3 regions of the Halomonas sp. G11 genome follow, and region 3 is predicted to be linked to each of the others. Evidence: riboswitches for the same ligand, from Rfam matches in the RefSeq annotation. Region 3 holds a riboswitch; each other region holds the start of a gene.

Region 1 (3,240 bases), on a different contig from region 3:
CAGACGCCGCTGCCCTGGCACTGGCTGGGGTTTTTGGCGTCTGGCGTACTGGGCGTGGGCGCGACGGCGTTTATTACCCTGGCGTTTCGCTTCGCGCCAGCAGCGATAGCCGCCCCATTCGATTACACCGCCATGCTCTGGGCAGTGCTGCTCGGCTGGTGGTTCTGGGGCGAGCTGCCCGACCTCTGGGTATGGGTGGGCAGCGCCTTGATCATGGCAAGCGGCCTGGCGATTGCCTATCACGACCGGCGAACCACCTTGAAGCGCCGCCCAACGGCCTAGGCTGTTAACGCTGGAAGGCGCGAGCCGCCGCCTCGGGGTCGGGCTGGCCGCAGATCGCCGAGATGACCGCTAGCCCGTCAGCGCCTGCCCGCCGTATCGAAGTCACATGGCTGGCATTCAGCCCGCCGATGGCCACGCTGGGAATCGGGCATTCCTTGATCAAGGAAGCAAGGCCGCCAAAACCAATCGGTTGGGCGTGATCCTGTTTGCTGGGGGTGGCAAAGATCGGCCCGATGCCCACGTAGTCAAGCTGATCAATGGGCGCGTCATGAAGTTGTTCCACGGTGTTGATCGAAAGCCCCAATATGGCCTGTGGCCCCATCGCCGCCCGGGCCTGGCGTACCGTGGTATCGCTCTGACCGACATGCAGTCCGTCGGCCTGACTGGCAAGCGCCACCTCAAGGCGGTCGTTGATGATCAACGCCACCCCGCTACCTGCCAGCAAGGCTTTCAAACGCCGTGCCTGGTCAATCATCTGTGCATCGCTTGCCTGCTTGTCGCGCAGCTGCACCATGGTGACGCCACCGCGGACAGCCTCGCTGACAGTGCGCTCAAGACCATGGTGCTGGCACAGGGTTGCGTCGGTGACCAGATAAAGCGACAGATCAAAGGGCATCGCGGACCTCCCGCCGGGCGAAGTGGTTAAGCGCATCAGGCGTGAGCTGATAAAGCGCGTCCAACAAGGCAACGTAAAAACTGCCCGGCCCCTGGGCGGTCTCCCCGGCACGCTCTCCGGCTGCCGCAAAACACGCCACGGCGGCACTGCTGGCGTTCAGCGGCTCGTCCGGGTTGGCGGCGACAAAGGCGGCCACCAGAGCGCTGAGCCCGCACCCCAAGGTCGTGACACGGGGCATCAAAGGATGCCCGCCGCTGATCGTGTAGCAGGCTTTTCCGTCGGTGACTCTATCCCGTTCACCGGTCATGGCGACGATACACTGTTGCCCCTCGGCCAGTGCCATGGCGGCCGTTACGGCATCGTCGGTGGACGCAGTGGCATCAACCCCACGGCCCTGGTGGGCCAGCCCATCCAGCGCCAGAATTTCAGAGGCGTTGCCACGAATGACGCTGGGCTGAAGGGCTAAAAGGTCGGCGCAGACTTCCTGGCGATAACGGGTCGCGCCCACGGCGACGGGGTCCAGCACCCAGGGCGTGTCGTGTGCGCGAGCGGTGCGCGCGGCAAGCAGCATGGCCTCCGCCCAGGGCGATGAAAGCGTCCCGATGTTGATCGACAGCGCATCGGCCAGCGCGGTGAATTCAGCAACCTCCTGGGTGGCATGCAGCATGGCGGGTGACGCCCCGGTGGCCAGCAGCACGTTGGCGGTGCTGTTCATCGCGACATAGTTGGTGATGCAGTGAATAAGCGGGGTGGTGTCGCGCAGCGCCGTCAAGCTGTCGCCAAAGTTGGGGATGGTCATGAAGTCCTCCCGGCAGGGAGGTGGTGACGGGGCACCACGACTCCCTACGCCGGTATTAGCCGGTTCAGGTTATAAGGGTGCTTCTCAGCCCGTTCGGTGACGAGCGCCCCTGTCGTGCCCCTACTATCCGTGGCTTGGACGAGTCTGTAAAGCCCTGGAAAGGCTCGTTTAACGAAACGAGATGCGCGTTCCGTAGGTGAGCATTTCATCGGGCGTTATGGCTTTCCCCGCCACACCGATCATTTCGTCGCCGCATTGATCGGCAAAGGTAAGCACGCCATGGGTCAAGCCCAATTCACCCAGGGTATCGCGGATTTCGCCAGTACCCAGAAAGGTGCTGACATGCCCCTGGGCATTGGATAAATCGGAAACCCCATTGGCATGGTGAAAGCGCACTTTATAGATGCCGTCCATTGATTCAACCTCCACAATTGGCGAGAAGCCATTGCGGAGCGCCTGGGAAAGCTGCTTCAAGGTGATCTGATCGCCAAGGGTCGTATCAATCGAGGCCATGACCTACTCCTGTGGGATACCCGTCCGGTGGGGACCAACTGATGGGTGTATAAAATTTATAATGGAAGTGTAGGATGTTTGCACAGAATATCCAAGGCGCAACCTCCTCAATGCACGGCATCCAGGGCGTGCTGGCGCAAGGTGTCCAGGCCGATGATGTCGAGGGTCTTCTGATTAGTGCCGGACAGGACGACGGGCGGTGCCAGGCCTACCTCGGCGGCTTCCAGCCAGCGTGACGCGCACAGGCACCAACGGTCGCCGGGCTGCAGGCCAGGAAAGCCAAATTCAGGCCGTGGCGTTACCAGGTCGTTGCCCTGTGCCAGCGAAAAGGCCAGAAACTCCTCCGTCAGCATGGCGCACACAGAGTGAACGCCCACATCATCCGCCCCCACGCGACAGAATCCATCGCGGTAAAAGCCGGTTTTGGGGTCATGGCAGCACGGGGTGAGCGGCTCACCCAGCACATTGAGATCGCGGGCCATAAGGCCTCCTTAGCGCAAGGGCTGGTATTTTGTCAGACTGCCCTCATGATGAAACGATAGACACCGATCATCCTGGTGAACCATGAGGGCGAGTCACGATGGTGGTTAAAGGCTGCGGGTACAGACGGTTTCTCAAGACTGGTAGCCAGGATTCTACAGCCTTGTACAAAGTAACCGATACGTCAAAGGAGATAGTGCATGTCGTTTCAAGGTGAGCAGCATCCAGGGGTTGCCCCGGCACCCGAGCAGACCCAGGGATTCCGTTTGAACCACACCATGCTGCGGGTCAAGGATCCCGAGCGTGCGCTGGCGTTTTATTCACAGGTGTTTGGTATGCAGGTGATGCGTCGGCTTGATTTTGAAGAAATGCAATTTTCCCTCTACTTCCTGGCTAACCTGGAAGACGCTGACCAAGTGCCTGAAGAGACGCAGGCAAGAACCGCCTGGACGTTCAGTCAAAAGGGGCTGTTGGAGCTGACCCACAACTGGGGCACGGAAAATCAGGACGGCTTTGCCTACCACGATGGCAACGCCGAGCCCCAGGGGTT
Region 2 (3,240 bases), on a different contig from region 3:
CACGTGGCCGGGGCCTTCGATCATCACCTGCACATCGTGCTTCCAGGCGATATGGGTCAGCTCGCCCAGGGTCTTGAGTTCCGCCATTTGTGCTTCGTCGTTGGCATCCGCCACCGAGCCAGGGCGCAGGCCATCGCCGAGGGAGAACGCCACGTCGTACTGCTTGCAGATCTCGCAGATGTCTTCGAAGTGGGTGTACAGGAAGCTCTCCTGGTGATGGTACAAGCACCACTTGGCCATGATCGAGCCGCCGCGGCTGACAATGCCGGTGACGCGCTTGGCGGTGAGCGGCACATAGCGCAGCAGTACGCCCGCGTGAATGGTGAAGTAGTCCACGCCCTGTTCGGCCTGCTCGATCAGCGTATCGCGGAAGACTTCCCAGGTGAGGTCTTCCGCCACGCCGTTGACCTTTTCCAGCGCCTGATAGATCGGCACCGTACCAATGGGCACCGGCGAGTTGCGCAGGATCCACTCGCGGGTTTCGTGGATGTTCTGCCCCGTGGAGAGGTCCATGATGGTGTCCGCGCCCCAGCGGATCCCCCAGGTCATCTTATCCACCTCTTCTTCAATAGAAGACGTCACCGCCGAGTTGCCCAGGTTGCCGTTGATCTTTACCAGGAAGTTGCGGCCAATGATCATCGGCTCGCTTTCCGGGTGGTTGATGTTGTTGGGAATGATCGCCCGCCCACGGGCGACTTCATCGCGCACAAACTCCGGGGTGATCTCTTCGGGCAGGCTGGCGCCAAAGCTCTGGCCTTTGTGCTGATGGCCCAGAATGCGCTCCACTTCCTCATTACCCAACGCCTGACGGCGCTGGTTTTCCCGCAGGGCGATAAACTCCATTTCCGGTGTGATGATGCCCTGGCGGGCGTAGTACAGCTGGGTTACGTTCTTGCCCGCTTTTGCACGGCGTGGTGTACGGGTTAGATCAAAGCGCAGCTGGGCAAGTGTCGGGTCGTTGGCGCGGCGATGGCCGTACTCGCTGGTGGGGCCGGTCAAGAACTCGGTATCGTCCCGCGCTTCAATCCAGGCACGACGCAGTGCCGGGAGCCCGCGACGCAAGTCGATCTGGGCGTCGGGGTCGGTGTAGGGGCCGGAGGTGTCGTAGACCAGCAGTGGCGGGTTCTGCTCGTCGTCGGCAGACGTCTTGGTGGGCGAGAGTGTGATCTCGCGAAACGGCACGCGAATATCCGGCCGCGAGCCTTCCACGTACACCTTGCGCGAGCCCGGCAGCGGGGCAATGGCGGCGGCATCTACTTGGGCGGTTTCGGCTAAAAAGTGGCTAGTCTTGCTCATAACGGTCGCTTCCTTATGTTGTTTTGCTGAATTAGTTGGTGAGGTCGAGGCCCATCTGCCAGAAGTCGATTTCCAAGCGGGTGGCATCGCGGAAGATCTTGCTCAGTTCGGCAAAACGGGCGGGGGTAACGTCGGCAAGGCGGGCATTGAGCCATTCGAGCTCCGCCCGCATGGCGGACTGAAACTCTTCGCTCTCGTACATGCCAATCCAGGCGTCAAAGGGGTTTTGCGCGCCGCGCACCGTGGTGGGCTGGTCGTTAAGCCAGTTGGCAATTTCCCCGTAGCCGACCAGGCAGGGGGCCAGCGCCACGTGCAAATCGAGCAGGTCGCCCCGGCTGCCGGTATCCAGCACATAGCGGGTGTAGGCAAGCGTGGCTCTGGCTTCGGGAAGCTCCGCCAGCTCCTGCTCGGAAATTCCCCACTCCTGGCAAAAGCCCACATGCAGACCCAGCTCCACATCCACGATGGCTTTCATGCCTTCATGGGCCTGACGAAGATCCGCAAGGGTGGGGCTTTTGTAGGCAGCCAGCGCATAGGCGCGAGCGAAGTGGATCAGAAACAGGTAGTCCTGCTTTAAATAATGGCGAAACGACGCCTCGGGCAGCGTCGCCGTGCCCAACTGACGCACGAAATCGTGCTCGATATAGGCGCGCCATTCATCGTGACAAGCGTTGGTGAGATCGGTAAAGCAGTAGCCCATAATGCCTCCGGTGGTAATGATCCGGAGGGCAGGCGAGAGATCGAGGAAATGGCTCGGAGAGGTGGCGTGCGATCGTGGGAGAAAGCTAGCCATGGCCATCGCTTGATCCCTACGCCGGTACCCGTGCTGCTCGTTATATGAGCAGTGCATTAGCCGGATCAGGTTCAGCGGGACCAGCGCTTGGCATCCTTAAAAGGACAGACCCTGCGCCATCTCAGCCGGATATCACCGGCACCCCGTCAAGCTGTTCGTTGGTGGAGTGTAGGAGGCGGGTGGGGGAGATGCAAGGGGCGATGATTAGAGGAGGAAAGTCGCATAAGCTGCCAAATTGGCTTTGCCACCAGAAGAGTCGATAGGGTAGAGTTAATTATGGCTGCTGTATAACCTCAATGCACTCTCACATTCCTTGAGGTTATACATCGAGGAGTATAATCAAAGTTAGGCTTCAACGAGAGATTATGACTCTAGAGACGCTCGAAAGTATATCTGTTATAGCGGCTTCATGGATTGGGATAATCTGTGGGATTATCTCTTTGTTGAAAGGAAAAGAAAAGTCGTCAAATGATAAGCCGGAAAAGAGAAACAGCAGTCCAACCCGCTATGGCTACCGAATTTTATTGAAATGGGTGAGGTTTTACCTATTAGCTATTGTATTTTTTGCACTGCTCATAGCTAGTATCGTCATAAAAACAAAAGTGGTTTCAATTACGGATGTTTTGACTATTTCATCATGCGTAGGTGCAATAATACTTATGCTTGTTGCGACTGCATATAAATATACAATATGGAAGACGATGCGGGAATTAGATAGCGATATCGAGTACTGAAATCCTATCCATGACAAATGCAGTGTGGCTTAGCCTCCATTTCTTAGCCGCGAATGATGGAGGTGTTATGATTTTCAAAAATGTGGTGCTATCTATGAGCCCAAGATGAATGACAGCAATAAAATGATCCCGAATAGCCAAATCTCTGTACAAAGGCGAATGGCCGAGGCTGTGTCCGCGAAAATGAATTATGATTTTCTGTGTTTTCGCGGATCAATAATGGGAGAAGCATATCTCGGGCACAGCATTTCGGAGATTCTTGCCTCGTTCTTCGATCAGACTGCCTGCAGGGCCAGAAACAATTTTGCTCATCCGGTGCTTTCATCGACGAAAAAGGGTCGAAAACCGGAGATTGACTATGTAGTTGAGTATCTAGCTAACAAGCAGGTTATGCTTGCAGTGGAAGCGAAGTGGGCG
Region 3 (3,240 bases):
CTTGATTGGCGCAGGCGAGCAAGAGGGCGCCAAACTAATGGTCGACGGCCGCGGTTGCTCGGTTGATGGCTTTCCGGAAGGTAATTTTGTGGGGCCGACACTGTTTTCCGACGTGACCGCAGACATGACCATCTACCGTGAAGAGATCTTTGGCCCGGTACTCTGCGTGGTCAACGTGGAGACGCTGGACGACGCGGTTGCCTTCATCAATGCCAACCCCAACGGCAACGGCACCTCGATCTTTACCAACTCGGGCTGGGTGGCACGGCGCTTTGAAAACGATATTGACGTGGGCCAGATTGGTATCAACGTACCGATCCCTGTGCCGGTTGCCTATTTCAGCTTTACCGGCTCGCGAGGCTCAAAGCTCGGCGACCTGGGGCCTAACGGTAAGCAGGCGATTGCCTTCTGGACACAGACCAAGACGGTGACCGCCCGCTGGTTTGAGCCCGAAAACGTCTCCAGCGGGATCAACAGCACCATTTCGCTTGGCTGATATTACTCGCCGGGTTGTCGCTTCCTCGGCCTTAAGGGGCCGAGGGAGCGACAATGCGAGGGCTAAAAATCCTGAAACAGCGGTAAGCTTTCTTCCAGCAGCCGTTCAATCGGATCAAGCTGACTTTCGTGCAGCACCAACATCGAGGGCTCTGAGGCAAAATGCTTGCCGGTCGGCACCAGCAGCGCAAACTCACCTTCTTCAAGATGAAATTCGTGCATCTCACGTAATCCATCGGCGGTATAGCACTGCGTACAGCGGTATGCTTCGTCCTCGCCATATACCAGGCGGTGGTACATCTTGAACAGCGTATAGAGGGCCAAACCGCCTTCAAAAGCAGGCCAGCGGGCTGGGATAGTGCGCGTTTCTTCATCCAGCGTTTGCCCGTCTGCCTCGGCATTGGCGATCGCATCGTCAAGTGGGGCTTCCAGCAGGGCGTCTTCATCAGCGGGGAAGGCAACGTTGTCTTTTGAAGCCTGGGTGAAGTCCTTTACGGCGCGTTTGAAGTCGGCCACGGTGTTAATGGCGTAGTCGACATGCTGCAAATCAGCCGGCTCGAAGCCACCATTTTCCCAGCCGTGTATGACACGCAGCGTCATCAAGCCGCGCTCCATGGGGCGTGCCAGCAGCAAATACAGCGCAATATGCAGATGTAGTTGCCGCTCGTCGGTATCGTTTTCAAACGCATTGTAAGGGTCAGCAAACAACGCATGTAGCCTGCCCGGCGTATGTTCCTTGGCTTCTGTATAGCGCATTAGAGATTTCCCTGTGAGCGAACCGTGTCGCTCCGGGCGCACGGTTTCTATAACGTTATTAGATTACCTACTGAGTATGGCCAGCGATGACGCGGATTAAAAGCCCCGGGCGTTTGAAATGCCGGGGGCTTGCGCGTAATGGCATATACTCGCCACTTTACGCTGGCGCGATTCTCGTTGAGAATAATACCTGTTCATGAAGTTCTTTCACACACTGTCGCCAGGGGAGCCTCCAAGAGGCTGAGAGTGCGCTTGCGCTAACCCTGGAACCTGATCCGGATCATACCGGCGGAGGAAGCGCGACATGCCCTACCTGACATTAGCTGCGCTGGCCGCGGCACTCGGCATTTTTATCATACTTGGCCTGCGGGCTCGCTGGGCCGGTGGCACGGTCGATGATTACATTACGGCCCGCAATTCCCAGTCCGGGGCGACCCTCGGGTTATCGTTTCTTGCCTCCGGGATGGGCGCATGGATTCTGTTTGCGCCGCCGGAGATCGGCGCCTTCGTTGGTCCCGTGGCCCTTTCCGGTTATGCCATCGGTTCCGCGCTGCCGTTTATCGTACTCGGTCTTTACGGACCGGCCATTCGCCGCACGCTGCCCGAAGGCAGAAGCATCGCCGAGTTTGCCCAGGCGTGCTACGGCACCAGCGTGCGGCGCTGGGTGTCACTGGTGTCGGTGGCCTACATGTCCTGCTTTTTGGCTGCAGAGCTGACGGCCATTGGGGCGATAACCGCATTACTCTCCGATGTGCCGCCTGCTCTGGTTGTCCTTGGCGTCGCTTTGAGCACGCTTGCCTATACCGTGCTCGGCGGGCTGAGGGCGAGCCTTGCCACCGACCGCTGGCAGGCCTGGCTGTTGATCGCTCTGCTGCTGATCGTCAGCAGTGTTGCCTTCACCTATTTACCCACCCTGCCAGAGGCATCGTCGATGCCGAGCGCCCCGCTGGGCGACGCACTGAGTGTGGCGGTGACACTGGTCATTGCCGTCACGGCGGCGAACCTTTTCCATCAGGGTTACTGGCAGCGGGTGTGGGCCGCGCAGGATTCACGCAGCCTGGGCCAAGGTGCCTGGCTGGGGGGTGGGTTGACCGTCGCCGTAGTGATGATAATAGGCGGCCTGGGGATGCTTGCTGCGATGAGTGGCGTGGCGTTGGGTGAACCGCCAATCCCGTTTTTTGCTCTCCTGGGCAGCGCGCCGTCGTGGCTCGCCATGCTGGCCCTGGTGCTGGCGGTGACACTGGTGGCGTCCAGTGTCGATACGCTGCAGAACGCGATTGCCTCGCTGATCGTCTCCCAGCATGAGCAGCAGGGCAGGTCGCTGACCACGGCCCGCTGGTGGACCGTCGCGCTGATGGTGCCGGTGGTAATCATCGGCCTGCAGGGGCTTTCCGTATTGCGGCTATTCCTGATCGCGGACTTGCTGTGTGCCGCGATTGTGGTACCGGTATTGCTGGGGTTATGGAAACGGATGTCCACCGCGGCGGCGATCGGCGGCGGCATTGCGGGGCTATTAGGCGCCGTGTTACCCGGCTGGATAGCCAGCGGCAGCCTGGCAGCGGGGCTCATGGCGGCGACCTTCCCTGCAGGTATTCCCACCCTGGGGCCTTTCCTCGGTGCGCTATTGGCTTCTTCACTGGTGAGTGTCGGCTGGGCGAAAGTGGTCGGTCACCGGGCGTCTTGGGCAAAGCATGGCTGATCACGTTATGATGGTAGGTTATCGTCTACCATCATGGGCCACAGTCAATGAACTACCCTATTCTTCCCGACGAAGAAGCTCGGCTGGCGGCGCTTTACGAATTGGCGCTGCTGGATACGCCGGAAGAACCCGCATTCGATCGGGTGACCCGCCTGGTCACCCAATTACTGAATGTACCTACCTCGACCGTCACGCTGATTGACGCCAAGCGGCAGTGGATAAAATCTCGTGTGGGGACAGAGCTTCTCGAAACATCACGTAGCGTGGCCTTCTGCGCCCATACCATTGCG

The links. Region 3 has a riboswitch for thiamine pyrophosphate ahead of ADS46_RS15660 (sodium:solute symporter family transporter). Riboswitches for the same ligand answer to the same signal wherever they lie in the genome.
Region 1: linked by a shared signal. The riboswitch ahead of thiM (hydroxyethylthiazole kinase) and the one ahead of ADS46_RS15660 (sodium:solute symporter family transporter) in region 3 are both predicted to bind thiamine pyrophosphate.
Region 2: linked by a shared signal. The riboswitch ahead of tenA (thiaminase II) and the one ahead of ADS46_RS15660 (sodium:solute symporter family transporter) in region 3 are both predicted to bind thiamine pyrophosphate.

What each region holds. Positions count from the first base shown of each region.
Region 1 covers NZ_LYXG01000014.1:18,885-22,124, reverse strand. Annotated here, with positions in the region: gene ADS46_RS07905 (DMT family transporter) at 1-282, shown strand, start outside; gene thiE (thiamine phosphate synthase) at 287-898, opposite strand; gene thiM (hydroxyethylthiazole kinase) at 888-1,697, opposite strand; TPP riboswitch at 1,722-1,818, opposite strand; gene ADS46_RS07890 (hypothetical protein) at 1,866-2,210, opposite strand; gene ADS46_RS07885 (DUF2237 family protein) at 2,318-2,692, opposite strand; gene gloA (lactoylglutathione lyase) at 2,891-3,240, shown strand, end outside.
Region 2 covers NZ_LYXG01000008.1:5,942-9,181, reverse strand. Annotated here, with positions in the region: gene thiC (phosphomethylpyrimidine synthase ThiC) at 1-1,296, opposite strand, end outside; gene tenA (thiaminase II) at 1,328-1,996, opposite strand; TPP riboswitch at 2,086-2,245, opposite strand; gene ADS46_RS04415 (hypothetical protein) at 2,455-2,823, shown strand; gene ADS46_RS04410 (hypothetical protein) at 2,929-3,240, shown strand, end outside.
Region 3 covers NZ_LYXG01000041.1:259,802-263,041, forward strand. Annotated here, with positions in the region: gene ADS46_RS15650 (CoA-acylating methylmalonate-semialdehyde dehydrogenase) at 1-496, shown strand, start outside; gene ADS46_RS15655 (hypothetical protein) at 559-1,251, opposite strand; TPP riboswitch at 1,464-1,566, shown strand; gene ADS46_RS15660 (sodium:solute symporter family transporter) at 1,556-2,950, shown strand; gene ADS46_RS15665 (diguanylate cyclase domain-containing protein) at 2,998-3,240, shown strand, end outside.